2 linked regions of the Rhodobium gokarnense genome follow. The protein of the gene in region 2 binds, or shares a complex with, the protein of the main gene of each other region. Links are inferred from orthologs where the notes say so. Each region holds a gene or a part of one and is shown on either strand. Other genes may lie near its edges.

The links.
Region 1: the proteins of M2319_RS15730 (region 2) and dapF are in contact, whole or in part, in a solved structure (PDB 5YGU), measured with the Escherichia coli proteins. The link is inferred for Rhodobium gokarnense from one-to-one orthologs.

What each region holds. Positions count from the first base shown.
Region 1 is NZ_JAOQNS010000003.1:50,499-53,642, forward strand. Bases 20-2,844 are described here. They hold dapF (diaminopimelate epimerase), read right to left. Parts: upstream 1,952-2,844; coding sequence 1,088-1,951; downstream 20-1,087. Other genes in these bases: mtaB (tRNA (N(6)-L-threonylcarbamoyladenosine(37)-C(2))-methylthiotransferase MtaB), read right to left, coding at 20-1,091; M2319_RS05430 (hypothetical protein), read left to right, coding at 2,120-2,413; M2319_RS05435 (NAD(P)H-binding protein), read left to right, coding at 2,496-2,844. Also shown: more of mtaB, read right to left, coding at 1-19; more of M2319_RS05435, read left to right, coding at 2,845-3,144. UniProt on the Escherichia coli protein: Involved in the succinylase branch of the L-lysine biosynthesis and in the biosynthesis of the pentapeptide incorporated in the peptidoglycan moiety. Catalyzes the stereoinversion of LL-2,6-diaminopimelate (L,L-DAP) to meso-diaminopimelate (meso-DAP).
Region 2 is NZ_JAOQNS010000009.1:78,837-82,154, forward strand. What follows is about bases 279-3,277. They hold M2319_RS15730 (RNA pyrophosphohydrolase), read right to left. Parts: upstream 2,032-3,277; coding sequence 1,525-2,031; downstream 279-1,524. Other genes in these bases: M2319_RS15720 (hypothetical protein), read right to left, coding at 311-724; M2319_RS15725 (Panacea domain-containing protein), read right to left, coding at 721-1,185; M2319_RS15735 (divergent polysaccharide deacetylase family protein), read right to left, coding at 2,100-3,277. Outside these bases: M2319_RS15715 (BA14K family protein), read left to right, coding at 1-109; more of M2319_RS15735, read right to left, coding at 3,278-3,284. UniProt on the Escherichia coli protein: Master regulator of 5'-end-dependent mRNA decay.

The sequences.
Region 1 (3,144 bases), on a different replicon or contig from region 2:
AGGTGGCGCGCATAGGCCGCCGCCCCGGCGCCGCGCAGCCGCGCCGCCCGTTCCTTGGCGATCGCCCGCTCCACCTGGGGCATCTTCGCCGCCGGCGTTCCCGGCCGCGGCGAAAACGGAAAGACGTGCAGATAGGTGAGCCCGCAGGCGGCAACGAGATCGAGGGTGTTCTGGAACATCGCCTCGGTCTCGGTCGGGAAGCCGGCAATGAGGTCGGCGCCGAAGACGACGTCGGGCCGCCTCGCCCGGATCTCCTCGCAGAACCGGATCGCGTCGTCCCGCAGGTGCCGCCGCTTCATCCGCTTCAGGATCATGTCGTCGCCGGCCTGCAGCGACAGGTGCAGATGCGGCATCAGCCGCTCTTCCTCGGCGAGCGCGCGGACAAGCGAAGGGTCGGCCTCGATGGAATCGATGGACGAGAGCCGCAGCCGTGACAGCTCCGGCACCAGCGCGAGGATCTTCGCAACGAGGTCGCCGAGCGCCGGCGTTCCGGGAAGGTCGTGGCCGTAGCTCGTCAGGTCGACGCCGGTCAGCACCACCTCGCCATAGCCGTTCTCCACCAGCCGGCGGATTTCGGTAACGACCGCGCCCATGGGGACCGACCGCGACGGCCCGCGGCCATAGGGGATGATGCAGAAGGTGCAGCGGTGGTCGCAGCCGTTCTGGACCTGGACAAACGCGCGAGCCCTTCCCTCCAGACCATCGACCAGATGCGCCGCGGTCTCCTTCAGGCTCATAATGTCGTCGACGAGGATCTTCTGGTCCCGCTCGATGCCGAAATCGGCGAGCCCCTTCCAGGTCGCGGCATTAAGCTTGCCGGAATTGCCGAGGACCAGGTCGACCTCGTCCATCTCCGCAAAGAGCTCAGGCTCAGTCTGAGCCGCGCAGCCGGTAACGACGATGCGCGCGGTGGGGTTTTCCCGCCGCGCCCGCCGGATCGCCTGGCGCGCCTGGCGCACGGCCTCCGCCGTCACCGCGCAACTGTTGAAGACGATGGCGTTCTCAAGGCCCGCTTCCCCGGCCTCGCGGCGGATCACCTCGGACTCGTAGGTGTTCAGCCGGCAGCCGAAGGTAATGACGTCGACACTCATGGACGAGCCGCCTCGCCGGCGATGTCGACCCGCGACCAGTTGCCGGTCTCAAGCTCAACCGTGCCGGAAAATTCCAGCTCCACCGGCCCGGTCATCAGGATGTGGTCGTCGCCGTCGCGCCACGCGATATGGAGCGGCCCGCCGGGCAGGGTCACGGTGACGGCGCGGCCGCTGCGCTTGGTGCGGGCGGCGGAGACGGTCGCGGCGCAGGCCGCGGTGCCGCAGGCGCGGGTGAGGCCCGCCCCGCGCTCCCAGACCTTCAGGGTGATGGCATCGTCAGCGGTGACATGGGCGAGCGAGATATTGGCGCCTTCGGGGAAGATCGGATGGTGCTCCAGCATCGGCCCGAACCGGCCAAGGTCATAGGCCTCCACGTCGTCGACCCAAAAAATCGCGTGCGGATTGCCGACATTGACCACCGACGGCGAATGCAGCACCGGGGCGTCGATGGGCCCGATCTGCAGCTCGATGGCGCGGGTGTCGCGGAACTCCTCGGAAAGCGGGATCTCGTCCCAGCCGAAGCGCGGCACGCCCATGTCGACGCGGTAGCGCGCCGGACCCTCCCGCCAGGCATTGAGGATGCCCGGCGCGGTGTGCAGCGTCAGCGCATCCTTGCCCAAGTCCGACATCAGGATATGGGCGAGGCATCTCGTGCCGTTGCCGCAGGCGCCGGCCGGCGTGCCGTCGCAATTGTAGATATCGACAAAGGCGTCGGTGCCGGCAACCCGCGGCGGCAGGATCACCATCATCTGGTCGAACTTCGTCGCCGGATGGGCGTCAATCGCGCGCGCAAGATCGCCGCCGGCAGCGCCGCCGCCGCGCAGATCGAGAACGACGATCTCGTTGCCGAGCCCGTTCATCTTGTGAAAGGGTGCCGTTGTCACCGCAGATGTCCGAAACGCCTTTTTGCCGTAACGCTGTTATATGGCCGAAAGTCCGCAAGATTGCCAGAGGGCGAAAGGGCCGGCCGGATCGGCATTTGGTTGAGGTAAGCGCGGGCTAAACGGCCGACGGCAAGGGGAGCCACCATGCGCATCGTCTGGAAACTCGCCTATCTCGCCCTGAAGATCGCGTCTATTGCTGCGCTAATCCTGGTCGTGGCCGGCATCGGATCGCTGGTCGCCGTCACGATGCTCGACGCCTGCCCGACCCTCAACGAGGGCGCCATCAGGTGTACGAGCGGCACGGCGCAAGGCTTTGCCGAATTCGGCATGACGGTGCTGCTCTTAACCGTCTTCACCGGCATTCCGGGGCTACTGGCGGTCATCGGCCTCGGGTTCCTTGTCCGCGACCTGATGCGCTGGCGGCGACGGCAGATGTAGCTGCGGCCAAAGGCGGCTTTATGCCCGTTTTCGCCCGGTCTAGGCTGCGCCCATGATCGACCACACCCCCAAACGCGTCTTCATGCTCGGCGCCACCGGCACCATCGGCCGCGCCACCGCGCGCGCGCTCCTCGACCGCGGCCACGAGGTCTTCGTTTTCCTGCGCCCGCGCGGCGACCACCCGCTTCCCGCAGACCTCGACGGCGCGACCCTGCGCTACGGCGACGTCACCGATCCGGCCTCGCTGGCGCAGGACGGCATTTGCGGCGAGCACTTCGACGCGCTCGTCTCCTGCATGGCCTCGCGGACAGGCGCCCCGAAAGACGCCTGGGCCATCGACTACCAGGCCCACTCCGATGCCCTGAAGGCGGCAAAGGCCGCCGGCATCCAGCAGATGGTGCTGCTCTCGGCCATCTGCGTGCAAAAGCCGCTGCTGGAGTTCCAGAAGGCCAAGCTCGCCTTCGAGAAGGAATTGCAGGACTCCGGCCTCACCTTCTCCATCGTCCGCCCGACCGCCTTCTTCAAGTCCCTGTCGGGCCAGCTCGCGCGATTGAGGGCCGGAAAACCCTATCTCCTCTTCGGCGACGGCACCCTGACGGCATGCAAGCCGATCAGCGACGGCGACCTCGGCAATTTCCTTGCCGACTGCCTGACCGATCCGGCACTCCAGAACCGCGTCCTCCCCATCGGCGGCCCCGGCCCGGCGATCACGCCAAAAGACCAGGGCGAGG
Region 2 (3,318 bases):
GCCGTGGTCCCCGGCCTGGTACGACTACTGCTCGTCCAAGTACCGGACCTTCAATCCCGATACCGGCTACTATTTCTACGCCCCGGGCAGGCAGCGCTTCTGCCGCTGACCCAGGCAAGGGGGCCTGAGGGCCCCGCACGATGGGTGTTGGAGAACGCGGGCCTCGGCGCCCGCGTTTTTTTGTTGGCGTTTTTGCAATGCCGGCAAGTGTTGCCCGCTATGGGGTTGCGCTTCTTGCGCTCCCGTTTTTCCTTCACTCAGCGTCGCGACAGGAGACGATCATGTGATCCATGAGATTGATTACGAAATCTCAGCTTATTATTCCACTTCCGCGCATACCGTCTTTCGCGGCGGAAATGAAATTTTCTTCATCATCTTTCTTGAAACCACGGAACGCCGCGATGAACAACGCAATCAAAATAGCCGTTATTGAAATAATAGGGGAGACGACTAGTGCAATCGCATATGTTGCGGGAACAGTCAAAATTGTTCCCCAAATTACATTGTGTGACATGTGAAATAAGGCAAATGACATCATGAATATTATTGCGAGAGCAACAATAACGGCAAGCCAACGTAGATAATAGCGTTGGTCGGCTTCTCGATTTAAATTCTCTTTTGCCTTTGCGCTGGCCTCTAGGAGCCGAAATTCAATGTTAGTCTGTCTTTGAGGTTGCGCTTTTTCTGCTTCAGGCTGCGCATCAATTGGCGGTACATCAATCATTTCTGGGCATTCGCCTGCCGACGCTTGACTATGTAGTGGGATTGAATCAATTCGTTGGGGATCGGTGCATACCACCCGCCGAGACGGGTCGCAGTTTCCCACGGGCCACCTGGTTCATGGGTAATTTCGGATAGCCTAAAGGGCGTCATTGTGCCATAAATGTTATAGATCTGTTCTAAAAGGTTCTCCGTCGTTGGATCGTCAATAGTATCGGGATAATTAGAATCTGGTTTAAAAGGTGTGACACCTTGTGGCCGAAAAGAATTGTAAACGTCCGGAATTACAGGGCCGTATTGCCATGCTTCAATGCGGTTTGGAAATAACGGGGCATTGTTGATTTCTAGGTTCCAGCCATGTGCGATATAGGTGAGCTTTAGCAGCGCCATTATGGATGGACATTGCCCATCACGCTTGGCGCGGCTCAAGAACCAATTGGCAATCTGCCGTGCATCGTATTGCATCTTATTCACCCCGCTAGCTCACTTAATATAATCAATTTCGTTGAGATTTCAATGACTTGCTATCTAATTGATTCGAATCGTTTTTTTGCTGCGCCGCAAGTGATCCCGTCAGTTTTTCCGACCAGCGCTGCATTTGCGTTTTTTGAGCCGGGCAAATACCGCATGTGCCGTTTGCAGTGGTTCCGCTTTTCCTCAGAAGTGGACTATCGCTAGGTTGTAGTACGTAAGCGGCAGCGAAAAAGAATGAATTCAAAAGCCCTCCGGGTTGCCGAGGCAAGCCGGTCTCGATGCGGTGGGGCAGACGAAAGAGTCGTTCGCGCCCCGCACCGGCGAGGATGCTTACCCCGCCGCCAGGTGCTTGAATGCCGCGACGACCTGGACATAGACGTCGCGCTTGAACGGCACGATCAGGTCCGGCAGGCGCTCCAGGCGCTCCCAGCGCCAGGCGCTGAATTCCGGCTTGTGGTCGTCGCCCGGATTGTCGACGTCGATCTCCGATTCCGGGCCGGTGAAGCGCATGGCGAACCATTTCTGCTTCTGGCCCCGGTAGCGGCCCTTCCAGGCAATGCCGATCATCTCGTCCGGCAGGTCATAGGTAAGCCAGTCCCCGGTCTCGCCGATGATCTCGGCCGAGCGCACGCTGGTCTCCTCGAAGAGCTCGCGCTTGGCTGCCTCGGCCGGGTCCTCGTTCTTGTCGATGCCGCCTTGCGGGAACTGCCACCAGTAGCCGGCCCCCTCCGCATCGTCCGGCTCGAAGCGGCGCTCGCCGGCCCACACCAGGCCGTCGTCGTTGAACAAGACGACGCCGACGCAGGGGCGGTAGGGAAGATCGTCCTTGGCGACCATCGGATGGGACCTCGCTGATTTTCTGCCGGCCTCGCGCGGGGCCGCGGGCGGGGGAGAAGAAAAGGCCGTCAGCGCTGGCGCCGGCGCACCACTGCGGAGATCGGTACCAGAACCACCCCCCGGCTTTCCAGCGATTTCGCCCATTCGGAGATGCGCTCCACCGTCACCGGCAGCGCCGAGGCGACGCCGATGCCGGTGCCGTTGGTCCGCGCGATGGTCTCAAGCTCCAGGAGCCGGGTGTCGATATCGGCAGCCGCCGGCGAGGCGTCGATCACGACCTCGCTCTTGGCGTAGGGCGTGCCGGTGGCGTGGGCGATGCTCTGGGACAGGCTGCGCGGCGAGGTGCCGTCGTCGAGATACATCAGGCCGCGCCGGCCGATGTCCTCCATGAAGAAGGCGAGCGCCTTGGGATCGGCGGTGAAGCGCGCGCCCATATAGTTGACGACGCCCACATAGTTGGTCAGCCGCGACAGCACCCAGCGCAGCCGGGCAAGGTTCTCCGAGGGCGCGAGCGAGGTCAGCAGCGTGTGCGGGCCGGGGTCGTTATCCGGGAAGTCGAACGGCTCCAGCGGCACCTGCAAGAGAAGCTCGTGGCCACCCGTGCGGGCCTTCTGCATCCACCTGTCGAGGCTGCCGCCATAGGGCGCAAAGGCGAGCGTCGTCTCCTTCGGCAGCTTGCGGAGCGCTTCCTGGGTGCCGGTCTGGGACAGCCCGAGGTCGCCGACGATGATGGCGATCTGCGGCGCGTTCTTCAGGTTCGGCGAAATCGGTGCGGAGTAGAGGTCGAACGGCCGGCTGCCGTCGACCGAGCGCCGCGGCAGCGGGCCGTTGCGGCCCTGCTCCATGAGTTTGGGGATCGGCTGGGTGGAGAGCGCGCCGTCCGGCCCGACCTCGGGCTCCACGGCGGCGATGTCCTCGCCCGGCGGCTTGATCGCGGTGATCACCGAGCCGTCGCCGAGGGTCGCGGCATCGCCCGCGTCGTCCGTGCCCGCCTCGCCGGGGGCAGGCGCCTCCTTGGGGATGTCGACCACATCGACGGTGGCGGACGGCGATTTGTTGAGGGTCGGCGCGATGTCGACGGTCGCCATCGGCTCGCCGCCATGGGGATCGTCGACCAGCGACAGCCAGGCGGTGACCGTCGAGCCGACGATCAGAAACAGGGCGAAGGCGAGAAGACCGAACGGAAAGCGGCGCTTCTTGCGGTCCGCCTTGGGTTTTCCGCCAAGGGGTGCGGTCAGGTTGTCCGCTGCCATGATCGTCCGCCGCCTAAAGCATGTTTGGGTTTAT